Regions from separate parts of the Kitasatospora sp. NPDC086791 genome, predicted to be linked through region 1. Evidence: riboswitches for the same ligand, from Rfam matches in the RefSeq annotation. Region 1 holds a riboswitch; each other region holds the start of a gene.
What was found. Region 1 has a riboswitch for cyclic di-AMP ahead of AB0Q99_RS09445 (NlpC/P60 family protein). Riboswitches for the same ligand answer to the same signal wherever they lie in the genome.
Positions count from the first base shown of each region.

Region 1 (6,863 bases):
GTCGACCTCCAGCAGCCGGGCGAACTGCTCCTCGGTGGCGGGCAGTTCGAGCAGCAGCCGGCCGGGCCCGGCGCTGCCCCAGACCTCCTCGACGGCCGGCACCGCCCGGTCCCCCACCGCGACCAGCCCGACCGGGTCGGGGCCGTCGGTCGAGCCGAGCACCAGGCAGCGCGCGCCCGGCGCCGACCGTCCGGGGCCGAAGTCCCAGAGCGCCGGCGGCCCGCTCGCGCTCTCCTCGCGCTCGACCCGCCAGCCGTCCCCGGTCCGGGCCAGGGCGATCCGGCGCGGGTACACCACGGGGTCGTCGTCGTACCCGGCGATCCGCACGGCCAGGTCGGCCGCGGCGGTCAGCCGGTCCGGCCCGTCGCCCGCGGCGAACACCAGGTTGCGGTACGCCGCCCCGGCCACCGGAAGCCCCGACCGGGCCGGCAGCGAGCGGGCCCGCTCCGCCAGCACCGCCGCCACCTCGCCGTGCGGGTCGGCCGCCGACCGGGCCGGTGCCGCGGCCGGGGCGAGCGGCGGCAGCGACAGCTGGGCCAGCCCGCCGACCGCGAGCAGCAGCGCACCCCGCCGCGACAGTGCGTGACGGGGCCGGGCTGTCGGAGCGGAGCCGTAGGGGCCGCCGGGCGACGCGCTCAGAGCCGGACCACCCCCGAGACCGGCATGGCGTTGACGCTCTCGTAGCGGACCCTGGCGCCCGGGTAGGGGGCGTGCACGATCACCCCGCCGCCGGCGTACATGCCGACGTGGTGCATGTCCCGGTAGAAGATCACCAGGTCTCCCGGTCGCGCTTCGGAGAGGTTGATCCGCCGGCCGGCGTACGCCTGGGCCTGCGAGGTCCGCGGCAGGGTCACTCCGGCCTGCCGCCAGCTGTAGTACATCAGACCGGAGCAGTCGAACGCGCGGGGCCCGGTGGCCCCGTAGACGTACGGCGATCCGACCATCCGCACCGCGGCGGCCAACGCGGCCGCCCCGCGCTCGGAGGCGGGCGGGGTGGAGCCGAGGTCCAACCGGTCGGTGCCGCGGGTGGCGCGCTGCTCGGCCTCCCTGGCGTCCTGGGCGGCCATCCTGGCCCGTTCGCCGCTGCCCAGGCCGTTGAGCAGCTTCTGCGCGGCGGCCAGCCGCTGCTGGATCTGCTGCTTGGTGTCGGCGAGCGAGCGGCGGGCCTCGTCCAGCTCGGCGAGCTTGGCGGTCGCCTCGGTGCGCCGCTGGTCGAGCCGGCGCTGGCGGGTGACCAGCTCGTGCAGCCTCTCCTGTTGCCGCTGCGCCGCCTGGCCCATGGTCCGGGCCAGGGAGAGGTAGCCCTCCGGGTCGGGGGACAGCATCAACTGGGCGGTCTGGGTCATCCCGCCGCCGCGGTACTCGGCCCCGGCCACGGTCGCCAGGCCGCCGCGCAGCTCGTTGAGCTGGTCCTGGGCGACGGCGAGCTCGCCCTGCAGGATCGTCGTCTCGCCCTGGAGGCGCCGCTGGGTCTCCTGCGCCGCGTTGTACTTCTCCGACGCCTGCTCGGCCTCGTCGTAGAGCTGCTCGACCTGCGCCTTGACGTCCTTGCGGTCGGCCGGGTCCGGACTGCCGGGGGCAGCCTGGGCGCTGCCGCCGGTCGCCACGCCGAGCGCGGTGGTGGCGGCCGCCGTCAGGACCAGCGCCCGGGCGAGCAGGTGGGAACGGCGGTGCACGGGCATGGCGGCAACGGCTCCAATCCGGCGGCGCGGCCCCGCCGCCGCCCCGGTGCGGGCGGTCGTCGAGCGGGAGTCCGGTGGCAGACGTTAGCGAGTCCGGGCAAGCGAGTCCAAACCCCTCCGGACCCGAATATTTGACCCGTAATCGGACATCAGGTCGGCCCGTCGGAAAAGCCGCAGGCCCGGCCTTCCGTGGCGGAAGACCGGGCCCGGAGGCGCCGAGGGCGGGTCAGACCCGCACGATGCTGCTCAGCGGCATGTTGCTGACGGCCTCGTAGCGGACCGAGGCACCCGGCTTGGGCGCGTGCAGCACCTGGCCGTTGCCGGCGTAGATGCCGACGTGGTGGGCGTCCCCGAAGAAGATCAACAGGTCGCCGGGCTGGGCCTGGGACAGGTCGGAGCCGATCCGGGTGCCGGCGTGCGCCTGCTCCTGCGAGGTGCGCGGCAGCGAGACGCCGACCTGGTTGAACGCCCAGACCATCAGGCCGGAGCAGTCGAAGGAGCCCGGGCCGGTGGCGCCCCACACGTACGGGCTGCCGACCTTGGAGGCGGCGGCGGACAGCGCGGCGGCACCGCGCGAGCTGCCGGGGGAGGGCAGCTTGCCGGCCGGCGTGGACGAGGGCGTGGAGAGGTCGGTGCGGCTGGTGTCGCGCGAGGCGCGGTCGGCGGCCTGCTGCTGCGCCTTCGCGGCGTCGGCCTGGGCCTTGGCGTCGGCGGCGGCCTTCTCCTCGGCCGCGCGCAGCGCCTGGCGCTCCTGGTCGGTGAGCGTGTTGAGCAGGTCCTGGGCGGCCTTCAGCTTGTTCTGGACCTCGTCCTTGGAGGCCTTCAGCTGCTGGGTGGTGGACTCCAGCTCGGCGAGCTTGCCCTGGGCCTCGGCGCGGTCCTGGTCAAGCTTGCGCTGCTGCTCCTGGAGCTGCTTCAGCTGGTTCTTCTGGGTGTCACCGGCCTGGTTGAGCGTGCCGGCCTGGGAGAGGAAGTTGTCCGGGCTGGACGAGAACATCAGCTGGACGGTCGGGGATATGCCGCCGTTGCGGTACTGCTCCCCGGCGATCTGGGCGAGGCCGCCCTGCAGGTCGGTCACCTGCGCCTGCTGACGGGCCACCTGGTCCTGCAGGCCCGAGACCTGCTTCTCCAGCTCCTGCTGCTTCTCCTGGGCGGCGTTGTACTGCTCGGTCGCCACCTCGGCCTGCTCGTTGAGCTGGTCGACCTGCGCCTTGACCTGGTCCTTGGTCGGCTGCGGGTCGGCGTGCGCGCCGGACTGCGCGGAGAGGGCGACGGCTGCGGCGGCGACACCGGTCATGATCGAGACCCGGGTGCGGCCTGCGGGCTTGGGACGACGATGGGACGCCACGAAGGCGGACTCCTTCTTCCTACGTCCGCCTACCGGGTGAGCTGACGGGTTCGGGCCGGAAGGATGCCCTACGACGCCTCACGGCCGTTCCACCGGCCGACCTGGCGCCGATTCACCCCGGAGGAACGTGGTTCCCCGGCTCCGCTCCGCAGCGCCCGCGGTTACTGGGCTCCCCTGTCGGGCAGTCGTTCCGACCTGCCCCGCTGCCTCGCGAACTCGGCGGTGACCACCACCGCCACCCTGGCTGGGTGATCGACACTGCAGTGGTCTGGGGCATGACCCTAGTAACTGAACCGTGATCGGTTCAAATCCTTGTCAGAAAAAAGACGGAAGATTACCCAAGTTCTTTTGTGAAAATGACCGATGGTGATCGCCGCCGCACGCAAGGCTGATCAGATCTCACCGACTGGTCGCGAAACGCTCGAAAACCCGAACACCACCCCCGGTACGAGGGTGGTGCGGATCACACGGCCCGGACGAACCTCTCCGGCGTGTCGGGCCGTCAGACCCGGCGGATGGTGTTGATCGGCATCGCGTCGGCCTTCATCACCTTCACCACGTCACCGGTGTGCGGCGCGTGGACCACCATGCCGTTGCCGATGTACATCCCGACGTGGTGCATGTCGCCGCCGTAGATGACGAGGTCGCCGGGCTGCGCCGCGGCCAGCCCGGGCACCGCGGTGCCGTAGTGGCCCTGCTCCTGCGAGGTGCGCGGCAGCGAGACGCCCGCCTGGCCGTACGCCCAGAGCATCAGGCCGGAGCAGTCGAAGGTGCCCGGCCCGGTGGCGCCCCAGACGTACGGCGAACCCTGCTTGCTCATCGCCTTGGCCACGGCCACCGCCGCGTAGCCGCTGGCCGGCGGCAGGTTGCTCAGGTCGACCCGGTCGCTGCCGCGCGAGGCCCGGTCGTCCTGCGCCTGCTGGGCCTTCAGCGCGGCGCGGTCGGAGGCGCTGAGCGAGTTCAGCAGGTCCTGGGCGTCCTTCAGCTTGGCGTTGACGTCCGCCTTGGCCTGGTTCAGGTCCTTGGTGGTGGTGTCGAGCGAGGCCAGCACGGCGGCCGCCTCGGCCTTCTCCTGGTCCAGCCGGCGCTGCTGGTCCAGCAGCGCCTTGAGCGCCTCGGCCTGGCTGGCGCTGGCCTGCTCGACGGTGGACGCCTTCTGCAGGTAGCCGGACGGGTCGGAGGAGAGCATCAGCTGGACCGAGGGGTCGATGCCGTTGGTGCGGTACTGCTCCCCCGCGACCTGGGCCAGACCGCCCTGCAGCTGCGTCATCTGCTCCTGGCCGCGGGCCACCTGGTCCTGCAGCTGGTCGGCCTGCTTGCGCAGCTGGTCGGCCCGCTCCTTGGCGCCGTTGTACTTCTCCGCCGCCTGCTCCTGCTCCTCCTGGAGCTGGTCGATCTGCGCCTTCACGTCCGTCTTGTTCGGCTGCGGCGCGGCGTGCGCGGCCACCTGGGCGGAGAGGGCGACCGCGGTCGCCGCGGCAGCGGTGAGCACGGAGACCCGCGCGCGGCTCGGCTGCTTGGGACGGCGGTGGGAGGCCAAGAGACCGGCTCCTTCTTCCAACGGACTCACCCGATCGGATGAGAATCCGGAAAATAGGTTTGACGCCAGACCCTAGTGCGGATCTACCCGTTTTGCCACTCCCCCGAAGGCGTGAACTCCGTTTCCCCCATCGACTCCACCGGACCCACACACCGCCGCGCGACCGGCGCTGACCAGGCGTCATCCGCCCGGCCCGGACTCAGGGCCGGGCCAGCCGGTTCAGCAGCAGCACCGAGGCCACCGGGCGCGCGCCCGCCTTCCGCACGCCCTCCGCGACCTCCCGGTCGGCGGACACCACCACCACCGGACGGCCCTGCGGCTCGGCCCGCACCAGACGGCGGATCAGCTCGTCCGCGGTCTCCCCGGTCCGGCTGAACCGCACCCGGACCCCGCGCGGCGGCGCCATCATCACCGGAACGTCCAGGTCCTGCCCGTCGAACACACAGGTGACCTCCGCCTGCGTGCGCTGCGCCAGCATCGCCAGCCCGCCCAGCAGCCGGATCCGCTGCTGCTCCAGCGGCAGCGTCGGGTAGCCGGTCTTGGTCACGTTGTAGCCGTCCACCACCAGGTGCACCTGCGGGATCGCCAGCAGCTGGTCCAGCAGCGCCGGGTCGTCCTCGGCCAGGCCGCGCCGCGCCACGTCGTGCGGCGAGGCCGACCCCGGCACCACCGCCTCCACCAGATCCGCCGGGCGGATCTGGGAGACCGGCAGCGCCAGCTCCCGCTGCAGCCCCTGGGCCGACTGCAGCACGGTGTCCAGCAGCAGCCGCAGCCGCATGTCCTCGACGCTGCGCCCCTCGCGGGCCGAGCGGCGGCCCTGCTCGGCCGCGGTCTCCAGCTCGGAGACCCGGTGCTTGAGCCGGCGCGCCTCGGTCTCGGCCGCGCCGCGCTCGGCCGCGCCCTGGGCCTTCAGGGCCTCCAGCTCCCCGGAGACCCGGCGGGTCTCCGCCTGCGCCCGGCGGGTGTCGCTCTCCAGCGACCGCACCTTCTTGCGCAGCGACTCGGCCTCCCGTCGGACGGCCTCGGACTCCGCGCGCTGCCGCTCCAGGTCCGCCCGCGCCGCGGCCCGCACCTCGGCCAGCTCCGCCTGCAGCTTCTCCACCAGCCGGGAGGCCTCGGCGGCCGCGTCCTCGGCACCGGCCCGCTCGGCCTCCTCGCCCGCCTCGGCGACCAGCCGGCTCCAGCCCGCCGAGCGCACCAGGTAGGCGGCGGCCGCGACGTCCATCGGATCGGCGGCGCCGGGGACACTGCCCGACTCCAGCGCCCGCACCAGGTCCGGCTGCCCCAGCCGCAGCCGCTCCGCTATCCGCACCCGGAAGGCCGGCTCCGCCTCCAGCGCGGCCGCCAGCGCGGTGGCCGCGTACTTCGCCCGCCGCGCGGGGGTGAACTTCACGTACTGACGCAGGCTCTGCGGGAGCTCACCCGGCGGCAGTCCGCCCAGCGCGTCCGAGGCCAGCCCGACCACCCGCCGGCGCACGCCCTCGGGCAGCGGCCGGTCCAGCTTCTCGACGGCCCGCTCCGCCGCGGCGTCGGCGGAGTCGGCGGGATCCGCAGGCTCGGCGGGCTCGCCGGGGTCCGGGGAGTCGGCCGGCTCGGCGGCACCGGACCAGGCGCCCTCCACCTCGACGCCCTCCACCTCCACGGCTCCGGGCTCGACGCCCCCGGGCTCGACGGCTCCGGGCTCGGCGCTCTCCGCCGGTCCCGTCCCGGCGCCCGGCGCCTGCGCCTGCGCAGCGGGCCGAAGCCCCTGCGCTTCGCCGGGCTCCTTCGCTGCGTCCACCACGTCCTCGGCTCCGATCCTGTTCTCCGGCTGGCTACGGCCGCGACTGCCCCCTGTCGTCACGCTCCGTGTGTCCTGTCTGTATTGTCCCGTGCGGCGGACGGGCGCGCCGCGCACCGCCCACCGCACCGGCGGTGATCAGCCCTGCTCGGTCGGGGCCTCCGCGCCCTCGGCACCCGGGCGGGCCACCAGCTCGACCTGGTCCACCGCGTTGCACCAGCGGCAGCGCACCGACTCGATGGTCTCGCTCAGCACCTCGGTCTCCTCGACCTCGGAGTCGCCGGCCAGGTCGAAGTGCAGGAACTCGGTCACCCGCGCGGTGCGGGTCACGTCGAAGCGGGTGAGGTTGCCGCACAGGGTGCAGCGCCAGCGCGTCTCGGCGGTCAGGGCGGGGACGGTCATCGGGGGTCCTCTCGGGTGGTCCCTGCGTGGGCTAGGCGCTCCCCCCGGAGCCCCGGCGTCGGCGGCGGGAGGCGGGAATGCCCGCGCCAAGCCTATTGCCTGGGGCAACCA
Region 1 covers NZ_JBFBOC010000004.1:104,664-111,526, reverse strand. Annotated here, with positions in the region: gene AB0Q99_RS09455 (hypothetical protein) at 1-456, opposite strand, end outside; gene AB0Q99_RS09450 (NlpC/P60 family protein) at 636-1,682, opposite strand; gene AB0Q99_RS09445 (NlpC/P60 family protein) at 1,909-3,030, opposite strand; cyclic di-AMP (ydaO/yuaA leader) riboswitch at 3,041-3,194, opposite strand; gene AB0Q99_RS09440 (NlpC/P60 family protein) at 3,533-4,570, opposite strand; gene AB0Q99_RS09435 (NYN domain-containing protein) at 4,770-6,071, opposite strand; gene AB0Q99_RS09430 (hypothetical protein) at 6,489-6,752, opposite strand.

Region 2 (6,863 bases), on a different contig from region 1:
TGCGGGTGACCCGCTCACCGGCGGCCTGCACCTCGGCCGGGGAGACGCACGGGCCCTTGGCCCACCAGTCCTCCAGCATGCCGATCGCCTCGTCGCCCAGCGGGTTGACGCCCTCTCCGGCCGCCAGCGAGTGGCCGACCAGCACGTGCAGGCACTTCACCCGGTCCGGCATGCCGCCGGCGCTCGGGAAGCCCTCCAGCACCTCGATCGCGTCGCGCCGGGCGATGTAGTCCTCGTGCGCCTTCTGATAGGCGGCGGCCAGCTCCGGGTCCTCGGCGAGCCGGGCGGTCTGGTCCTTCATCACACCTTCCGCCTCCAGGGTGCCGATCAGCGAGGCGGCCTTGGGGCAGGTCAGGTAGTACAGCGTCGGGAACGGCGTGCCGTCCGGCAGCCGGGGCGCCGTCTCCACGACGTCCGGGTTGCCGCAGGGGCAGCGGTGGGCCACGCCGCGCAGGCCGCGCGGCACCCGGCCGAGCTGGGCGGCGATGGCCGCGACGTCGGCGTCGGAGACGGTGGGGTGGTTCTCAGTGGTCATGGGGGGAGGTGTCTCCAACGGAGGACGGTGGGAGCGGAAGGGGGGTGGCGGGGGCCGGCGCGGCGCGGTCGGCGGCGTCGACCGAGTCCCAGATACCGGCGTACCAGGGCTTGGCGGCGTTCGCCTGACCGGCTGCCGCACCGGTGGCGGGGGCACCCGCGGAGGAGGAGGGCCTGGCGGAGGCCTGGCCGGCCGGATCCACCGCGATGTACGGGGTCTCCCCCGGCACCGCGTAGTGCAGCCGGGCGCGCGCCTGCGCCTTGACGTACTCCGGGTCCTGCCAGCGGGCCTTGTCCCGGCGCAGCTGCTCGACCTGCTGGCGCGCGTGGTCGGCCTTCGCCCGCTGGGCGGAGATCTCGGCGCGCTGGGAGATGAACTGCCGCGTGGGGTACGCGAGGATCGCCACCAGTGAGCAGAGCACCAGGACGAGGACGGTCGCCCGGCTCGTGAACCGAGGCCGGGCCGCCAAGCCCGGGATCCTCCAGCCAGCCATCTCCCGTATCCCCTCCTGGTCGCGACGGTGCCCCGCCGTCCACCCTACGGGGTGAACGGCGGGGCACCGGTCAGGCTGGCGCGACCTCGCGGTCCCGGCCCTCGTGCTCGCCGGGCTCGACGAGCACGCCGTGCTTACTGGTCCGCGGAGCGGAAGCGCGGGAAGGCGCCGCGGCCGGCGTACTCGGCGGCGTCGTCGAGGATCTCCTCGATGCGCAGCAGCTGGTTGTACTTGGCGACGCGCTCGGAGCGGGCCGGGGCGCCGGTCTTGATCTGGCCGCAGTTGGTGGCGACGGCCAGGTCGGCGATGGTGACGTCCTCGGTCTCGCCGGAGCGGTGCGACATCATGCAGCGGTAGCCGTTGCGCTGGGCCAGCTCGACGGCGTCCAGGGTCTCGGTCAGCGAACCGATCTGGTTCACCTTCACCAGCAGCGCGTTGGCGGTGCCGGTCTCGATGCCCTTGGCCAGGCGGGCCGGGTTGGTGACGAACAGGTCGTCGCCGACCAGCTGGACCTTGTCGCCCAGCTTGACGGTCATGGCCTTCCAGCCGTCCCAGTCCGACTCGTCCAGCGGGTCCTCGATGGAGACCAGCGGGTAGGCGGCGACCAGCTCGGCGTAGTACTCGATGAGCTCGGCGGCCGACAGGGCCTTGCCCTCGAACTGGTAGGCGCCGTCGTTGTAGAACTCGGAGGCGGCGACGTCCAGGGCCAGCGCGATGTCACGGCCGGGCACGTAGCCGGCCTTCTGGATGGCCTCGGTGATCAGGTCCAGGGCCTCGCGGTTGCTGTCCAGGTTCGGCGCGAAGCCGCCCTCGTCGCCGAGGCCGGTGGACAGGCCGCGCTCCTTCAGCACGCCCTTGAGGGTGTGGTAGACCTCGACGCCCCAGCGGACGGCCTCGGAGAAGGACTCCGCGCCGATCGGGGCGATCATGAACTCCTGGATGTCGACGTTGGAGTCCGCGTGCGAGCCGCCGTTGAGGATGTTCATCATCGGGACCGGCAGGACGTGCGCGTTCGGGCCGCCCAGGTAGCGGAACAGCGGCAGGTCGCTGGCCTCGGAGGCGGCGTGCGCGACGGCCAGCGAGACGCCCAGGATGGCGTTGGCGCCGAGCGAGGACTTGTCCGGGGTGGCGTCCAGGTCCAGCATGGCCTGGTCGATCAGGCGCTGCTCGGTGGCGTCGTAGCCGACCAGCTCCGGGCCGATCTGCTCGATGACGGCCAGGACGGCCTTCTCGACGCCCTTGCCGAAGTAGCGGTTCTTGTCACCGTCGCGCAGCTCCAGCGCCTCGAAGGCACCGGTGGAGGCACCCGACGGGACAGCGGCACGACCCGTGCTGCCGTCGTCGAGGCCGACCTCGACCTCGACCGTGGGGTTGCCGCGCGAGTCGAGGATCTCACGGGCTACGACGACATCGATGGACGGCACGAGGCATCTCCTTGCGGAAGCAGGGTCCGGGCGGCGGTGGTGCTGCCGGCTGAACGATTGCGGAGTCGTTACGGACCAGAGCCTAACCGCCCGGGCTCCCGGGGCCACGTCGGCCTCGGTCCCGTCTCAGCGTGTGGCCCCACTACCCACCGGTAGTTCACCTGCTTGTCCCAGCTTGTCCCACCGGGGCGGGCGAATGCGGACGAAGGGGGCCGGCGGCGCCGACCCCCTCTCCGCACCCCGGACACCGCCGGGGCCGGTGCGGACGGGCTCAGCCGAGGTGCAGGACCTGGCCGGGCATGATCAGGTCCGGGTCGCCGCCGACCGTGCCGCGGTTGCCGTCGTAGAGCGCGTGCCAGCCGCCGGACACGCCCTGGGCGGTGGCGATGGACGACAGGGTGTCACCGGAGCGGACGGTGTAGTCGTGGCCGGTCTGCGTGGTCGGGGCCGCCGGCTGGTCGGCGCGCGGGGCCGCGTGCTTGGGGACGTACTGCTGCGCCGCCTGGTCGACGGGCTTCTCGGCCTGCGCGGGCGCGGCGTGCTTGGGGGCCTGCTTCTGGGCGGGCTTCTCGGCAGGCTTCTGCACCGGGTTCTGGACCGGCTTCTCCGCCGGCTTCTGGGCCTGGCGCTTGGGCGTCTGCTGCTGCGGGGCGGACTGCGGCTTGGCGTCCGAGGAGGTGTCGACGGCGGCCGGGGCGCCGCCCTTGCTCAGCCCCGCCTTCTTGGAGCACACGGGCCAGGCGCCCGGGCCCTGCGAGGCGAGCACCTTCTCGGCGATCGCGATCTGCTGGCCCTTGCTGGCCTGGTTGGCCTGCGGCGCGAACGCGGTGCCGCCGTACGCCTTCCACGTGCTGGAGGTGAACTGCAGGCCGCCGTAGAAGCCGTTGCCGGTGTTGATGCTCCAGTTGCCGCCGCTCTCGCACTGGGCGACGGAGTCCCAGGTGGAGGCGGGGGCGGCGGAGGCACCGGTGGCGGTGAGGAGCGGCATCGCGAGTCCGACGCCGGCCACACCGGCGACGGCGATGGCCTTCTCGGCCTGGGTGCGACGACGGTGACGGCCAGATCCAACGAACAGCATGAAGGTCCCTCTCCACACGCCTGCGAGGTGAGCTGTCGGGTTCGGACCGGGAGGTGGCCCGGCCGCCGTGCGCGGAAACGATTCCGCTCGGGCGGCTTCACCCCAAGCCGTGGGGACGGCAACAAACCTGGTTCCCCCGCCCCTGCCCAGGGTCTGGTCGGTTTCCCGTGCGCGGCGGGCAGGATTCGGCGTTCCGCGCACGAGGTCCGCAGCTGCGAACTCCAGGGAGACTAGACAGATCCTCAGACCAATCACAAGCTCATATCACCGATATCACACAGAAATTACGGCGCGTGCCCGATCGCCTACCAACCGAGTCGCTATGTCCGGGTTGATGGTTGTTCACACCCCGCCCGACGACGATCGGGCGACGCTCCGTCAGTGCGCCGTCCGGCGTTTCGTCACCTTGTGTCAGTGTGTCGGAGGCGCATAAGGGGAGTGCGGAGGCGTGTGCGGGGAGCGGCTCTCCGGACTGAATTCGACCGGAAGTTCGCGCAGACCACGCATGATCAGGCCACCGCGCCAGCGCAGATTCTCCGGGCTTTCCGCGAGCCGCAGATCCGGCAGCCGGGAAAGCAGCGTGGCCAGCGCGGCACGCCCCTCCAGGCGGGCCAGCGGGGCACCGATGCAGTAGTGGATGCCGTGCCCGAACCCCAGGTGGGGATTGTCCTTCCGGGCCAGGTCCAGGGTGTTCTCGTCCGCGAACCGGGCCGGATCGCGGTCCGCGGCGGCCAGCACCACCAGCACCGGATCGCCGACCGGGATGTCCACCCCGCCGATGGTCAGCGGCCGCGTCGCGAACCGCCAGGTCGCCATCTCCACCGGCCCGTCGTAGCGCAGGAGTTCCTCGATCCCCGTCTCCAGCAGCGCGCTCTCCCCGCGCGCCACCGACTCCTGCAGCAGCCGGCGCTGCTCCGGGTCGCGCAGCAGCGCGTACGTCCCGTTGCCGATGAGGTTCACGGTCGTCTCGAAGCCCGCGAAGAGGAGGATGAAAGCCATCGCCGCGGCCTCGTTCTCGGTCAGGTGCTCACCGTGGTCGCTCGCCCGGATCAGACCCGAGATCAGGTCGTCCCCGAGGTCCGCCCGCTTGCGGTGGATCAGCTCCAGCAGGTACGCCCGCATCCGCTTCACCGCCCGCCCCACACCACCGCGTTGACCGCCCCCGTGCCGGATCATCATCCCGGCCCAGTCGCGGAAGTCGTCCTGGTCCTCGGCCGGCACGCCCAGCAGGTCACAGATCGCGTAGATGGGGAGCGGGAAGGCGAACTCGTGGATCAGGTCCGCCGAACCGCGCTGCGCGAAACCGTCGATCAGCCGGTCGGTGAGCTGCTGCACCCGCGGCTCGAACTCGGCCACCCGGCGCGGGGTGAACGCCTTCGACACCAGTCGGCGCAGCCGGGTGTGGTCCGGCGGGTCGATGTTCAGCAGGTGCGTCATCAGGTCCGCCTGCCGCTCCCCCGGAATGCCCACCCGGCCGGTGCGGTGCGCCTGCTCGCTGTGGTGCGCCGGGTTCTTCGACAGCCGGCCGTCCGCGAGCGCCTGCCGGGCGTCCGCGTACCTGGTCACCAGCCAGGCCTCCACGCCGCTCGGCAGCGTGGTGCGGTGCACCGGGGCGTGCTCGCGCAGCCAGGCGTAGGCGGGGTACGGGTCGGCGGCGAACTCCCAGGTGAACAGCTGCGGAGCGGTGGGGTCGGGCTGGGCCCCGGCGGGGTCGGGTTGAGCTGGCATGGGTCGACCGTATCCGGTGGGCGCGCGCCCCCTTCGTCAACGGTGCGCGGCTCCTCCGTCGACGGCGTGCGACGGGCGCGCCAACGCTCCGTGGACGACCCGTGGACGGTCCGTGGACAGCTCTTGGACAGCTCTTGGCCGCACGGCGGGCGTGAGTCTGGTCACCTGAGGGGTAATCCCTGTTGCGGAGGGTCAGGACGTGCCTACGATCCTCCGCAGTACGCGTGGGCGCCGGTGCGGTGTCGTCCACAGGGAGGAGCAGACCATGCGGGTCAGCGGGTCAGTCGTCGTCATCGCGGTCCTCGACGGCGGGTCGGGCACCGACCTCGCCCGCCGGTTCGCCGCGGCCGGCGCCGCCGGAATGCTGATCGCCGACCAGCACGTCGGCATCGCCGAGGACCTCGCCGCCGAGCTCGACCGGACGGGATGCCCCGTGGTCGGCGTGTCCGGCGACATCCGCCGCCCCAGCGACGTCGCCGCCCTCGTCGACACCGCGGAGAAGCACCTCGGGCCGATCGACCTCTTCGCCGTCGCGGGCCCGGACGGCGAGCGGATCATCTCCCTCGCCGACCTGCCCGACCACCTCGACCTGGAGCGGCTCGCCGAACTCGTCGTCCTCGTCGGCGAGGCCATCGGTGAGCTCGTCCCGCCGCAGCGGTGCCCGGCCGACAGCACCGCCAAGGCGGCCTGAGCGCCCGGGCCTTCGGGCCCTGGCTCCGGCTTGGGGTCCTACTCCGGCTTGAGGCTCTGGGTTTGAAGCTCTACTCCGGCTTGAGCCCCTCGGCCGCGCGCACCGCGTCCCGGTAACCGCGCGCGGCCGAGCGCAGCGCCGCGTCCACGTCCACCCCGGCGTCGTAGGCCCGCTGCACCACCGCGAGCAGCAGCCTGCCCGCCGACTCCGCCGTCAGCTCGGCCGGCAGCTCGTAGGGCTCGTCCGGCACGCCCGTGAAGCCCGCCCGACGCACCCGGGACACCAGCTTCGCCGCGTACGCCAGCGCGGGCAGCCCGGCCGGCACACCGTCCAGCACCGACTCGCGGTCCGACTTCTCCGCCGCCTTCAGCTGCTCCCAGTTCGCCTCCACCTCGGCGGCGCCCTCGGCCTCGACGTCCCCGAACACATGCGGATGCCGGTACATCAGCTTCTCCACGATGTCACCGGCCACGTCGTCGACGGTGAACGGCTCCGTCGGGTGCTCCTCGGCGATCCGGGAGTGGAAGAACACCTGGAGCAGCACGTCGCCCAGCTCCTCGCGCAGCGTCTCCCGGTCCCCCTCCTCGATCGCCTCGACCAGCTCGTAGGCCTCCTCGACCAGGTACTTCACCAGGCTCTCGTGGGTCTGCTCGGCGTCCCACGGGCATCCGCCCGGCGAGCGGAGCCGGTCCATCACCGTCACCAGGTCCAGCAGCCGCGACCCCGGCAGGTCGTACGAGCCCGGCAGCACCTCGATCTCCGGCACCTCGCCCGCCCGCTCCACCGCCAGCCGCGCCAGCGCGTCGGTCAGCCCCGGATCCCCGTCCGGGCCGCCCAGCCACACCGTCGCCCCGGCCCCGGCGGGCTGCTCGGTCAGCAGCCGGGCCAGCGCGGGCGCCGACCCGGCCGACACC
Region 2 covers NZ_JBFBOC010000052.1:5,807-12,669, forward strand. Annotated here, with positions in the region: partial or broken gene AB0Q99_RS33415 (DUF501 domain-containing protein) at 38-553, opposite strand; gene AB0Q99_RS33420 (septum formation initiator family protein) at 525-1,004, opposite strand; gene eno (phosphopyruvate hydratase) at 1,163-2,452, opposite strand; gene AB0Q99_RS33430 (transglycosylase family protein) at 2,724-3,530, opposite strand; cyclic di-AMP (ydaO/yuaA leader) riboswitch at 3,532-3,699, opposite strand; gene AB0Q99_RS33435 (cytochrome P450) at 3,942-5,258, opposite strand; gene AB0Q99_RS33440 (SDR family NAD(P)-dependent oxidoreductase) at 5,524-5,949, shown strand; gene AB0Q99_RS33445 (MazG family protein) at 6,020-6,863, opposite strand, start outside.
Region 2: it holds a riboswitch for cyclic di-AMP, as region 1 does, so the genes downstream of both, AB0Q99_RS33430 (transglycosylase family protein) here and AB0Q99_RS09445 (NlpC/P60 family protein) in region 1, are expected to answer to the same signal.

Region 3 (6,863 bases), on a different contig from region 1:
ACACCGCCGCCGTGGCCGTCGATCCGAGCCGCTGGGAACTGCTGCGCATCGCCCTCTGGCACGGCCCGGCCCCGGAGGAGGCGACCGGCACCCGCTACCAGGTGCTGCACCTCTCCCGCCCCGAACTCGACCGGCTGCCGGCCGGCCGCCACTGGTGAAAGGACCAGCCACTCCGATGACCTCTGCCCCGATGACCTCAACCCCAACGGCCTCAGTCCCGACGATGTCCGCCCCGCTGTCGCCGACCGGCCTCACCCCCGCCCCGCTCGACCGCGAAGCCGGCTACGCCCTGCTCGCCGACCTCGCCGGCCCGGTCGCCGCGAGCACCCTCGGCGGTCTGGACGCCCTCGCCCCGGGCTTCCCGGACTGGATCGTCACCAGCCTCTTCGGTGGCACCTACCAGCGCCCCGGGCTCGCCCCGCGCGACCGTCAGATCGCCAACCTGGCCGCCCTCACCGCCCTTGGCGGCGTGGAACCCCAGCTCGCCGACCACGTGCGCTGCAGCCTGCGGATCGGCATGACGAAGGAGGAGATCACGGAGGTCATCGTCCACCTCGCCCCGTACGTCGGCGTCCCCAAGGCCCTGGCCGGCCTGCGCGTCGCCACCGCCACCTTCGCCGAAGCCGCCGCGGCCACCGGCGTCCCCGAGGCACAGGCATGAGCCGAATCATCCGTACCGTCCTCGGCGACCTCGACCCCGCCGAGCTGGGCGTCACCGACTCCCACGACCACCTCTTCATCCGCAGCCCGCTGCTCCCCGGACAGGAGCTGGACGACCCCGCCGCCGCCGAAGGCGTGCTGCGCGCCTACGCCGCCGCCGGTGGCAGCACCTTGGTCCAGTGGACCCCGTCCGGCATGGGCCGGGGCGCGGATTGGCTCGCCGCCCTCTCCCACGCGACCGGGGTCCACCTGGTGGCCGCCACCGGCACGCACCAGGCGGTGCACTACCCGCCGGGCACCGACGCGGCCCCCGACGACCTTGCCGAACGCTTCGTCACCGAGCTCACCACCGGCCTGCCGGGCACCTCCCAAGGCCCGGGCGCGACCGAAGGCGAAGGCCCGGGCGCCGTCGTGCCCGTCCGGGCCGGGCTGATCAAGGTCGCGGACGACGCGGGCCGCACCACCCCGCACACCCGCCGGACGATGGCCGCAGCCGCCGAAGCCCACCACGCCACCGGCGCCCCGATCGCCGTCCACCTCGAACCCGACGGCGATCCGCACGAGGTCCTGTTCCGGCTCAGCGGCCGGCACGGAGTCCGGCCGGACCGGATCATCCTCGGGCACCTCACCCGCTTCCCCGACCGTTCGGTGTACCGCAGCCTCGCCGCCGAGGGTGTTCACCTCGCACTGGACAGCCCCTCCCGGAGCGGTCACCCGGCCGACCTCCGGGCCTTCGACGTCATCGCCGACCTGGTCGAGGCGGGCCACGCCTCCCGGGTGCTCCTCGGCGCCGACACCACCACCCGTACCGCCCGGCAGGCCGGTGGCCCGGCCCGCCTGCTCACCGACCTCGCCCCACGGCTCGCCCGCGCCTTCGGCCCCGAGCTGCCCGGACTGCTCCTCACCGCCAACCCGGCGGCGGCCTTCGCCGTCGACTGGCGCACCCCGTGAGCCCGGCAGCAGCCCGGGATCGGGCGACGTCGTGCACCGCGTGATGTCGCTCGTCGTGCTCGCCGACTGGCTGGTCGACCCGCCCGCCCGGCGCATCCGCCCGGTCGTGGTGCTCGGCCGGCGGGCCTTCCCGCTGCTGTTACCCGGCCTACGTGCTGCTGCGCGGTCACGCTGTCGACTGGTACCCGTACCCCGTCCTCGACCCGGGCCGGCACGGCGGCTACCGCCGGGTGGCCGGAGCCTGAGTGATGGCCATCATGGCGCCCCGAACCCTCACGCCCGCCGACTGGCCACTCCGGCGCGACCTCAGAGTTCAGAGTTCAAAGTTCACATAACAGATTTCGAAATCTGTTATCTGAACTCTGAACTCTGACAGCTGAAACCTGTCACCTGTTCCCCGTGACCTCCCAGCGATCACCAGCCTTCTCCCAGCTACCGCTAGGGTTGGTCCTCGCGCCCCGGCGGGGGAACCGGGGTGACCTCCTCGGATGTCCCCAGCGGAGGGGACTGGAGTTCGAGGCGTGGGAGCAAGTAGGACATGGGTCTGACGAGCCACAAGGTGCTGGCGCTGACCGTATTGATCGCCGTCGTGGTGATGGGGGGAACGGTCTGGCTGTGGCCCAGGCTGGCGAGGAAGACCTGGCAGGCGGTGCTCGGCCGGATCGGCGCGCTGCTCGCCACCCAGCTCGCGGTGCTCGCGGCGCTCGGCCTGGTGGCGAACAGCTACTTCGCCTTCTACAGCAGTTGGGACGACCTGCTGGGCACCGGTGACGCCGGCCCGGTGGTGATCCACAACAAGGCGGACGCCTCCGGACGCCTCCTGGTGGAGACGATCGGCCACGCCTCGGTCAAGGGCGGCGGCGCGATGGGCCGTGAGCCCAGTCAGTCGGGCGAGATCCGCAAGGTCCGGATCGACGGCGCGGTCAGCCGGCTCTCCACCGAGGGCTACGTCTACCTGCCCCCGCAGTACTTCCAGCCGGAGTACGCGCAGAAGCAGTTCCCCGCCGTGATCGTCAGCACCGGTTTCCCCGGGATCGCCGAGAACCTGATCACCCGGTTCAACTACCCGGGCGCGGCGCTCAAGCTGCTGCAGGAGGGCCGGATGCAGCCGACCGTCATGGTCCTGGTGCGCCCCTCGCCCGCGCTGCCGCAGGACACCGAGTGCGAGGACATCCCGAACGGCCCGCAGTCCGACACGTACTTCACCAAGGACGTGCCCTCGGCGATCCAGGCCAGCTTCCGGGTCTCGTCCGACCCGCAGGCCTGGGCCTTCATGGGCAACTCGACCGGCGGCTACTGCGCGCTCAAGCTGGCCATGCGCCACCCGGACGTCTTCCCGACCGCCGTCGCCCTCTCCGCCTACTACGACGCCGCCGACGACCCGACCACCGGCGACCTGTTCGGCGGCAGCAGGCAGCGTCGGGACGAGGCCAACCTGGTGTGGCGGCTGAAGAACCTGCCGCAGCCGAACGTGTCGGTGCTGCTGGCCGGCACCAAGAGGGGCGACGGCGACTACCGGCGGGAGACCGAGGCCTTCGTGGACGCGGCGCGGAGCCCGATGAAGGTCTCCTACAGCATGCTCGAAAAGGGCGGCCACAACTTCGAGACCTGGAGCGCGCTGCTGCCGTCCTCGCTGGAGTGGCTGTCCCAGCACCTCAGGGTGCCGAACCCGACCGCCTGATCGTCCTGCTGTCCGGCGGAACGCCCACAGACCACAGACCAAAGACCAAAGACCAAAGACCGAAGACCAAAGACCGAACCCCCGGGGCCACAGCCTCGGGGGTTCGGTCGTCACGCGGTTCAGGCCACCCGCTCCAGCGTCCCCGTGTGCAGCTGCCCGACCCGGCCGCCCTCGCCCTCGAAGGTCCAGAAGGCCCGTACCGTCAGCTTGTTGAGGTCCATCACATGGCTGACGGTGATCCCGCTCTGCTCCGTCCAGCTGACGAAGTAGATCTCCGGCGCGACCTCGGCGACGTGCAGTCGCACGTCCTCCCACTGGCCCGCGGACTCGCCGAGGCCCTCCCAGCGCAGCCGCGTGCCGTCGGCCGAGTAGGTGTTGCGGAAGGCCGCGCCGTTGTCGGCCCGGAAGACGTAGGTGCGGCCGGCGAAGGCGGGCGGGGACGCGGTCATGGTGGGGCGGCTCCTCGTTTCGGGTCTTGGTGGTCTTGAGGGTCTTGTGCACTGCGGAAAATGTCGGAGCTCCAATTTATCCGACGGGGCGCACTCGGTCAGATCTTTGCCACGGCAGGGGCAGCCGCCGTGCCACCCGCCGAGGCGTGCGACCGTCACGCGGGCACCCGGCCGGGATCCGGCCGGGCCGGGTGAAGTGATCAACTCGGCCGCTACCCAGCGTCGTTGATCGACACCGCTGTGAGCTGTACGACAACCGGTCCGGCGGAGTTGTCCGTTCACGGACGGCCTGCCTAGCCTGCAACGGTCGTCCGCCGTCGCGGACCCCGCCGCCGGGACGCCGAGTCCCGTCCACCCGCCGGCGGGCCACCGAGCACCACAGCGGACGGGAGCGGGGAAACCGAGGTAGGCGCCCGGTCCGTGCGCTCGCGCGTACGGGGCGAGGCTAGGGGTGAAGCCGTTCCACCGGCGGCCGGGCAACTGCAGCCCGAACCCGACAGCTAACCTCGCAGGCGTCGCAGAGGTCACCCCATGCCCCAGCCTGCTGCCCGGCGCCGCGCGCCGCGTCACGCCCGCCCCTCCCACCGCGGCCGCAACGCCGCCCTCGCCGCCACCGGGGCGCTCGCCATCGGCGGCGCCGGCCTGCTCGGACTGCCGGCCGTCGCCGGCGCCCAGGCCGCCACCGCGCCGACCGCCACCGCGACCACCCCCGCGCCGACCGTCACCCAGGACCGCCTCGGCCCCGCCACCATGGTCGCGGGCAAGGCCGCCACCGCCTCGCTCGGCCTGCACTCCTCGGCCTGCTTCACCGCGAAGACCGTGGGCGTGGGCGTGCGCGACGCGAGCGGCACCAACCTCGACTTCCCCGGCAACGCCTCCGACGTGCAGATCTGCCCGAGCGGGGTGAACTTCACCAGTGGTGCGCGCACCCTGCCCGCCGGGACGTACTCCCAGTTCGGCTTCTGGCAGGACCTCGGCGGGGTCTGGCACAACCTGCCCGCACAGCAGCTGGTGGTCTCGGCCACCGCCCCGACCCAGACCCCGACCCCGACGGCCACGCCCACCCCGGCGCCCACCAAGACCCCGACCCCGGCGCCGACCCCCACGGCGACCCCCGCCCCGACCCCGAGCGCCACGGCGACCCCTACCACTCCCGCGCCGTCCTCCCCGGTCGCCGGCAAGTCGCTGACCTGGTCCGACGAGTTCAACAGCGCGATCTCCTGGGGCCAGCGCTGGGTCGGCGACAAGACCACCTCGTACAAGTACGGGAACCACAACCCGGACGACAACAAGCTGGACTGGCTGAACAAGAACAACGTCAGCGTCGCCAACGGGGTCGCCACCTTCACCGCCACCCCCGGCGGCCCGACCCTGGAGAACGGCAAGCAGTCCTGGAACACCGGCTTCCTGACCACCGAGGGCTCCAGCGAGGGCTTCCAGGTCAAGACCGGCGACTACGCCGAGACCCGGGTCAAGCTGCCCGCCGGCACCGGCGCGTGGCCGGCCCTGTGGACCTGGAAGAACGGCAACGGGGAGGTCGACTCCTTCGAGTACCACCCCGACAACCCGAACCTGCTGGAGCTGACCAACCACGTCAACCCCGGCAACGCGAAGTACTACACCGACGCGAGCGCCGTCGCGAAGGACCAGTGGGTGACCATCGGCACCTACTACGGCGCCGACTCGGTGGACTGGTACGTCAACGGCGTCAAGGTCTTCTCGGACGGCAAGGGCGTCGGCGCCAACTGGTCGGCCTACCTGATCCTCAACCTCTCGGTGTGCGCGGGGCAGTACCACCCCGCGCCGCAGGGGACCGCCCCGATCACCATGGCCGCCGACTACGTCCGCGTCTACCGGTAACCGACGACGCGGAGCACGTCCCACCGGTCGCCGGGAACCGGCAGCCGCTCACCGGCGCCCGGCGCCCGATGGGACGACGCGTTTCAGGAACTCGTTGCTGCTCTATTCGACCGTGATCTCGAACGGCGTCCGGTTGTTTCCCCGGTGCCGGTCGTCCGGGCTCTGCACCGAGACCTCCCCGAGGAGTCGCTCGCCCGAAGGCAGGGTGGGGGAGAGATTCACCCGGACGAGCGCCGTCGCGCTGCGACCCTCTTTCAGGCCGGGCCCGAAGACACAGCGCACCCGGCGGCCGAGCAGGAGCACCTGGCAGTCCGCGGGGAAGTACGGTCCCGTCGCCGTGACCCCCGGCGGCAGGTCGACGGTGACCGTGAACGGCGAGGCGGTGGTGTCCGGGCCCCCGTTGCCGACGAAGCCGTGGACGACCGTGCTGCCGCCGGGCGGCGCCGGGTCCGGGTCGATCCGGACCACCTGCAGATCGGAGTCGGACGGCGCGGCGACCAGGGCGGGCAGGGTGGACACCTCGGGGGCGCCGGACGTGCCCGGCGTGCCCGGCGCGACGACGTCCACCGCCGGGCGGGGCCCCGGCCGATGCAGCGCCCAGGACGGGCCGGTGGCCAGTGCCGCCACCGCGCAGCCCGCCGCCACGGCCGCGACCAGACCGGCCCCGCCGAACCTCCTGCCCCGGTCCTCGCCCCTCACGCCGCCGTGCTGTTCCGTGCCGTCCCTCGCGACGCCCCGTACATCCTGGTGCTTCATCCCGCACACCCTGCTCTCGTGCTCCGGCGACCCGCGCCGTCGCGGGCCGCGTCCGCACCAGGGTTGCCGAGTGGCTGTCGCGACCGGATCCGCCCCGCCCGCCGTTCGCCCGATCGGAGGACGTTCGGCGTCGGCCGGAGCGTGTCCTGCCGGCGAAGGGAGTTGATGTGACGTCAGGCGCCGGGCACCGGACAGCGGTGGTCAGGGGGCGAGCACCTGCCCCAGCCGGGTGGCGATCTGGTGCATCACCGGTACCAGCGAGGCGGCCCCGGCCTGTTCCTCCAGCGCCCGGACGCGGGCCTCCGGCCCGGAGACCGAGAGCGCGGTGGGCGTCGGCGCGCCCGGGACGGCCAGCGCGATGCAGCGGACGCCGATCTCCTGCTCCTGGTCGTCGACCACGTAGCCGCGCTCGCGCGCCTCGGCGAGCTGGCGCATCAGCTCCCGCGGGTCGGTGACGGTGTACTCGGTGTGCGCCGGCAGCGGGTTGGGGCCGAGGACGGCGCGCG
Region 3 covers NZ_JBFBOC010000002.1:495,627-502,489, forward strand. Annotated here, with positions in the region: gene AB0Q99_RS06115 (DUF4865 family protein) at 1-158, shown strand, start outside; gene AB0Q99_RS06120 (carboxymuconolactone decarboxylase family protein) at 224-661, shown strand; gene AB0Q99_RS06125 (phosphotriesterase) at 658-1,611, shown strand; gene AB0Q99_RS06130 (alpha/beta hydrolase-fold protein) at 2,150-3,292, shown strand; gene AB0Q99_RS06135 (phenolic acid decarboxylase) at 3,412-3,741, opposite strand; cyclic di-AMP (ydaO/yuaA leader) riboswitch at 4,142-4,271, shown strand; gene AB0Q99_RS06140 (glycoside hydrolase family 16 protein) at 4,273-5,601, shown strand; gene AB0Q99_RS06145 (hypothetical protein) at 5,704-6,357, opposite strand; gene AB0Q99_RS06150 (IclR family transcriptional regulator) at 6,559-6,863, opposite strand, start outside.
Region 3: it holds a riboswitch for cyclic di-AMP, as region 1 does, so the genes downstream of both, AB0Q99_RS06140 (glycoside hydrolase family 16 protein) here and AB0Q99_RS09445 (NlpC/P60 family protein) in region 1, are expected to answer to the same signal.

Region 4 (6,863 bases), on a different contig from region 1:
CCGGAGGGTGTGGTGGCCGAGGTCCGCTCGACCGCCCGGCGTTCGGCGCTGACCGCCGACCAGGTGCGGGACCTCTTCACGGACGGCTCCGAGGGGCGGCGGATCCAGGCGCTCGCGCTGATGCAGGGCGACCCGTCGCTGGCGGACCTGGCGAGCGTGCTGGAGGCGATCGAGCGCCCGCGCTCGGGTTTCGAGCAGTACCACGCGCTGCTGGCCGCCCGGGGGCTGCTCTCCCGGCTGCCGGCCGCCGGGGCGCAGCGGCTGCGGGACGCGGTGGCGGCGCAGTTGGTCGATCCGCGGGGCATTCCGTACGGGTCGGACCGCAGTTGGCTGGCGGAGAAGATCCTGTCCCGGCTGCAGGTGACGGCCTTCGTGCCGGCGCAGCCGCCCGGGTCTGCGGCACCGACCGGGGCGGTGGCACCGACCGGACCGGCCGGGGGCGACTCCTAGACGGTGAAGCGCAGTTCGGGCTGCTCCCAGGGGGTCCTGGGCTGCGGTGGCCGGGTGCCGGTGCGTTCGGCGCCCATCCGCAGGTAGAAGCGCTCGGCGGGCGGGTGGGAGACGACCTTGACCGCGGCGATCCCGGCCGCCCGGGCGCGGTCGAGCATGTCCGCGATCAACTGCCGCCCGATGCCCAGCCCCTGGGCCCGGTCGGCGACGAACATCAGGTCCAGTTCGGCCGGTTCCCGGATCAGCGCGTAGAAGCCGAGCAGGTGGTCGTCGGCGCCGTCCACGGCCATCCGCACCTCGTGCCGCGCGAGGTAGTCGGGGGTCACCCGGTAGCCGTCGATCATCGCGAAGTACGCGCCGCGGTAGGCGCCGGAGGCCTGGATCAGTTCGGTGAGCCGGTCGGCGTCGGCTGCTCCGGCCGGCCGGATCATGGTCTCGGTCATGTGGCGAGTATAGGGGTGAAAGCCAGTAGGGACCATTACATATCGGCTCGGCGGCGGCGGTCGGCGGCCCGGAGCACCAGGACGCGGCGGGTGCGGCCGTCCTCGGCGCGGGGGAAGCGGCGGACCTCGCTGGCGATGCGGCACTCGCCGAGCGCGTACCGCAGCGGGTCGAGGTGCCCGCAGCGGCGGCCACGCCCGTCGTGCAGCGGCTGGACCCGGACCTCGCCGTCCGGCGAGGTGACCCGGACCAGTTCGGCCAGGGCGGCCAACTGGTGCTCGGGGCCGAAGAGTTCGGGGTAGGCGAAGAGCAGGTAGCCGCTCAGGGTGAGGGCGAAAGTGCCGTCCGCGAAGGGCAGCCGGGGCAGTGCGGCGGCCACGTACCGCTGCGGGTGCGCGGCCGAGTCGGCGGCGAACAGCCGACGGGCGCGGTCCCAGCTGCGCAGGTAGCGCTCGGGCCGGTGCGGGAGCGTTGAGGGGTAGAGGAACGGGCGGGCGGCCATCGCGTCGGCCATCGCCGCCCGGGCGGCCAGGGCGCGGTCCGCGACCACCGGCAGCGGCAGCGCGTACGCCGGGTCGGCGGCGATCACCCGGCAGCCCAGGTCGCGCGCCTCGGCGGCCAGGCCGGCCGCGCCGCCGGGGCAGTCCAGCAGCGGCCCGGGGAGGGCGGCGAGCTGGGCCCGGGTGAGGTCGAACAGGGCGCAGTACTCGTCCAGCGGACGGGAGGTGACCAGGACGTCCGGGGGTTCGGGGGGAATGCCTGCGACGGCCACCCGGTCATCCGAACACGGGCCGGCCCCGACCGCATCCGGAGTACGGACGGGGTCGGGGCCGGCGGTCGAGGCGCGGTGGGCGAGGCCCGGCGGTCGAGGCGCGGTGGGCGGCCCGCTCAGCGGCCGAGCAGGCCCCGGGCGGCGGCCCGGTTGACGTTGGTCAGGCCGCGGACCAGCTGCGCGGTGAGGAACACCAGCACCACCCCGGCCAGCGAGAACCCGGCGATCTGCCACATCCCCTCGATGTAGTAGACGTGGTGGACGTGGTGGCTGTCGGTGTAGTCGAACACCCGGTACCCGCGCCAGTCGGTGTAGGCCGGGAAGACCCAGTGGTAGACCGGGTAGAGCGCCATCGCCCAGCCGAGCAGCAGGAACACCAGCGTCATGACGAAGCTGAAGATCGCCCAGGGGAACATCACCACCTGGTACAGCGCGGCCTTCCAGCCCGCCCCGTCCGCCAGCCGCGCGGTGATCCCGCCCCAGCCGCCCGGGCGGACCCGGCGCACCGGCTTCGGCCCGGGGACGTCCAGGGCCAGCATGCCGCGCGTCCGGGCCCGCTCCAGCCGGCCGAAGCCGCGGCCGGCGGTGGTCAGGCCGGCCAGCACCGGCAGGCCGAGGGCGGTGACGAAGGTGCCGAGGCCGAGGCAGAACAGGGTGATCGCGACGGCGAAGCCGGCGATCGCCACCGGCAGGCCGCTGAGCACGTAGCCGATCTCGCGGTAGTAGTGCGCGGAGAACGGCGCCGCCCAGAAGACGGGCGGCCGCTCGCTCCGGTGGGCGCGGTCGGCGTACCGGTCGGCGCGCGGGTCGGTGTACGGATCCGCGTGCCGGTCGGCGCCGTAACCGCCCAGGACGTCACCCTCGTGGTCCCACGTGCTTCGGCTGCTGCTCATGTCCCGGCCCCCGGCCCCTCGTTCTGACGGTCGTTCGCGTTCGCTGACGTCGTCCAGTCTGGTCGGAGCGCGGCTCGGGGGGCATCCGGAGGCCTGGCGGATCGGGGGTGGGGTTATCCCCCGCCCCCGGGCGGCCGGTGCCGGGGGCACGGGTCAGCCGGTCGGGCCCGGCCACTCGTCGACGAGCAGCCCGTAGAGGTACGCGTCCGACCAGACGCCGTCCTTGAGCCGGGCGTGCCGTACCCGCCCCTCCCACTGGAACCCGAGCCTGGTGAGCACCTTGACGGAGGCCGTGTTGGCCACCTCGACCCGAGCCGCCAGCCGGTGCAGGTCCAGGGTGCGGAAGGCGAACTCGCAGAGCAGGCCGACGATCTCGCCCGCGTAGCCGCGGCCCCAGGACTCGCGGCCGAGGACGTAGCCGAGCTGGGCGGCGCGGTGCTTCCCGAGGGTCAGCGAGGCGTGCCCGATCGGCGTCGCGTCCCGCGGGTCCGCCGCGTCGGCGAGCCTGGTGACGGCGAGCCGGTAGGTGTCCCGCTCCTCGGCCATCGCCTCCTCCAGGTAGAGCTCGATCTGGTCGGCGCAGGACTCGCGGTCGCACGGCTCGAAGGGCAGGTGACGGGTGACCTCCGGGTCGCCGAACAGCGCGTGCAGCGCGTCCACGTCGCCGTCGGTGTGGTGGTACTCGCGGATGGCCAGCCGGGGGCCGACGAGTCGTACGGGGACCATGGCTGCCGACCCTACCCGCCCCCGGCGACTACCGTTCGGACTATGAACGACGAAGACCTGCGGCTCGCCCCGCGCACCAGGGCCGCCGACCTGCTCGCCTGGGCGGCCGAGCAGGGCCGCACGCCGGTGGCCGAGGAGCCGCTGCGCGCGGTGCTGGCGCTGCTGGAGCTGGGCGGGAGCAGGATGCACGACGGCTGGCCCGAACTGACCTCCGCCGCGGTGGAGCACCTGCTGTACGAGCGGCTCCACCTGTACGTCCAACCCGGACCCGAGGAGGACCCGCTCGCGTACGGCGACGCCGTCCGGCTGCTGATCGACCACCAGCGGGCGGCCCGGCGGCTCAACGCCAAGCGCCAGGAACGGCTGCACGCGGAGGCCGAGTGGCAGGGCGAGGTCGCGGCCGGGCTGCTGCGCCGCGCCGACCTGGTGACCTGGCCCCGGCTGTACGCGCTGCTGCTGCACGCGTACGGGGTGGACGTCGCGGACGAGGCGGCCGTGCGGGACTGGCTGGCCGGCTTCGGCGAGCTCGCCGAGGAGGAGCGGCTGGCCGCGTACGAGGCGCTGGCGTCGACCGGCTGGCTGGACGAACCGGACGAGCAGGGCTGGGGACCGGGCCGGGTGCTGTCGGTCGGCATGGCCACGGACGGCGCGCGGCGGCTGCTGGAGCAGGGCCTGATGCGGCGCAGCTACCGCAACCTGGCCGAGCTGACCGCGCTCGGGCGGCCGATGCCGGACGAACTGACCGGGGACTTCGGGCGGTTCGAGGAGGCGGCGGTCGACGCGGCGCTCGACCTGTTCGGGGCATGGACGGTGCCGGGGCTGCCGCGACTGCTGGTGGAGGACTTCCCGGTGCTGGCGCCGGAGCCGGGCCAGGAGGAGATCGACGCGTACCTGGCGCAGGTGCCCGCGGAGGAGTGACGCGCGGGGCGCGACGTACGAGGAGCAGTGCGGCGCGATGAGTACGGCGCGCCGAGCCCTGTGGAGGAGCCCCCGGCCGCGCGGCCGGGGGCTTCCGGGTGTCCGCTACGGGTTGAGGCCGCGCTGCTGGAGCCAGGGCTCCGGGTCGACCGGGGCGCCGCCGCCGGGGCGGACCTCCAGGTGCAGGTGCGGGCCGGTGACGTTGCCGGTCGCACCGACCTTGCCGATCTGCTGGCCGGAGGTGACCTTGCCGGAGCCCTTGATGATCGAGGAGAGGTGGCAGTACCAGATCTCGGTGCCGTCGGGCAGCGTCTCGACGATCCGGTAGCCGTACGAACCGGACCAGCCCGCCGAGGTGATGGTGCCCTGGCCGAGCGCGTACACCGCGGTGCCGGTGTCGGCGGCGAAGTCCAGGCCGGTGTGCAGGTTGGCCCAGTAGCGGGCGCTCTGGCCGTAGTGGGCGGAGAGCCGGTAGTCCTTCACCGGGAGGGTGAGGGCGGCGGCCCGCTCGGTCTCCGCCTCGTCGGCGGCGCGCTTGGCCTCGGCCTCCTTGGCGGCGGCCTTGGCCTCGGCGTCCTGCGCGGCCTGCACGCGGGCGCTCTCCTCGGCGGCGGTGCGCTGGCTGTCGGCCTGCTGCTGGATGCGGGCGGCGAGCGCGAGGCCGGGGTCGGCGGAGAGGGCGACCGGGGTCTCGTCCGGGGCCTCGACGGCGGGGGCGGCGGCCGGGGTGGCCGAGGCGAAGCCGGTGGCGCCCAGGGTCGCGGCGACCGCGGTGACGCCGAGCAGCGGGGAGGCGCCGCGGGTCTGACGCGGCATCCGGTGCCGGTTGGTCTCGGCCTCGGAGCCGAAGGACTCGGGACCGAAAGCCTCGGGACCGTCCGCACCGGGGTGGTCGAGGAGCTGGGTACCGGCTGCGGGGCCGGCCGGGTGTGCCGGGGTGTGCGTCGACGCCACGGAGGCGCGCTCCTTTCCTTCCTTCGCGCCTACCGGGTTAGCTGACGGGTTCGGAGCAGGAAGGTCTCCTACGGCCGGGCCTGGGCCCCGCCGATTCACCCCAAGGAACGTGGTTCCCCGGCTCCCTGACCTGCCCGGAGGCCGGCCGGCGGGATTAGGCGACGGCGCACGGTGCCGTCTGGGTACGGCGTTGACAACCGCGCTGCGTTATCAAACGTTAATCCTAGGACGCTCCGATTCCAAGCCATCCGTCCGGTACGGCTGTGGAGCGGGTGATCGGACGTCAACGAACGACCCCCCGCACAAGCAGAGCACCCATCTGAGTACTCCTACTCATGTGCGACCCGACCGGGCGGCCGCATCCTGACGCCATGAGCGCACCGACGCAGAACCGCACCACCGCCGCGTACCACATCCAGGCCGTCCTCTCCTTCGCCGTGTCGGGCACCGCCCTCGCCGCCGGGATCGCCTACCTGCCGGTCGGCGGGTGGACGCGGGCCTTCCTCGGGGTCGGCCTCCTCTACACCGTCACCTCCGCGTTCACCCTGGCGAAGGTGATCCGGGACCGGCACGAGTCGAACGAGATCGTCAGCCGGGTCGACCAGGCCCGGCTGGAGAAGCTGCTCAGCGAGCACGACCCGTTCCGGGTCGAGGGGGCCTGAGGCGAGCCGCCCCCCGCCCTCCTCGCGTCGAGCGCCGCCCGCTTGACGGCTAAGGCTATTAGCATTAGCTTTATGGCTATCGGCAGCACGTCGATGCCCGCAGCGGCGGACCGAGGAGGCCCCCATGAACGCCACCGCCACCCCCGACACCCGGTACCTGACCCTCCCCGGCGGGCGGATCGCCTTCGACGACACCCGGCAGGGCGACGGCACCCCCGTCGTCCTGCTCCCCGGCATGCTCGACAGCCGGGCCACGTACCGGCACCTGCGCCCGCTGCTCGTCGCCGCCGGCCACCGGGTCATCACCATGGACCTGCGGGGCTTCGGCGAGTCCTCCATCGCCTGGGACGACTACGGCCCGGCCGCCCTCGCCCACGACCTCCTCGCCCTGCTCGACCACCTCGGCATCGAGCGCGCCGTCCTCGCCGGGAACTCCTACACCGGCGCCACCGTCGTCAAGGCCGCCGGGGACGCGCCGGAGCGGGTCGCCGGCATCGTCCTGATCGACGCCTTCGTCGAGAACCCGCAGCCGGGCGCCCTGATGCGCGGCGTGCTCCGCCTGATGAGCGTGGCGCTCGTCCACTGGCCCGCCTCCTGGGGCTTCTACCTGCGCCGGATGGCCTTCCCCGGCGCCAAGCCCGCCGATTTCGACCCGTACGTGGACGGGCTGGTCGCCGCCCTGCGCACCCCGGGCCGCAAGACCGCCACCCGCGGCTACGTCCGCGGGGACTCCTCCCCGGCCGGCTGGACGGCCGCGGTGCGGTGCCCGGCGCTCGTGATCATGGGCAGCAAGGACCCCGACTTCCCCAAGCCCGAGCTGGTCGCCGACCGGCAGGTCGCGGCACTCGGCGCGCGGAAGGCGATGATCGAAGGGTCCGGGCACTACCCGATGGCCGACAACCCGCAGGCCACCGCGGCCGCCCTGCTGCCCTTCCTCGCCGAACTCGCCGAACTCGCCTGACTCGCCTGACTCCCCGCCCGACTCCCCGCCCGACTTCCGTACGGAGAACCCGAAGCCATGCCGCGCATAGGACTGACCCCCGGCCA
Region 4 covers NZ_JBFBOC010000009.1:229,669-236,531, reverse strand. Annotated here, with positions in the region: gene AB0Q99_RS16010 (hypothetical protein) at 1-450, shown strand, start outside; gene AB0Q99_RS16005 (GNAT family N-acetyltransferase) at 447-893, opposite strand; gene AB0Q99_RS16000 (class I SAM-dependent methyltransferase) at 929-1,663, opposite strand; gene AB0Q99_RS15995 (sensor domain-containing protein) at 1,780-2,556, opposite strand; gene AB0Q99_RS15990 (GNAT family protein) at 2,710-3,282, opposite strand; gene AB0Q99_RS15985 (hypothetical protein) at 3,325-4,200, shown strand; gene AB0Q99_RS15980 (M23 family metallopeptidase) at 4,306-5,154, opposite strand; cyclic di-AMP (ydaO/yuaA leader) riboswitch at 5,167-5,325, opposite strand; gene AB0Q99_RS15975 (YiaA/YiaB family inner membrane protein) at 5,526-5,816, shown strand; gene AB0Q99_RS15970 (alpha/beta hydrolase) at 5,941-6,777, shown strand; gene AB0Q99_RS15965 (TetR-like C-terminal domain-containing protein) at 6,835-6,863, shown strand, end outside.
Region 4: it holds a riboswitch for cyclic di-AMP, as region 1 does, so the genes downstream of both, AB0Q99_RS15980 (M23 family metallopeptidase) here and AB0Q99_RS09445 (NlpC/P60 family protein) in region 1, are expected to answer to the same signal.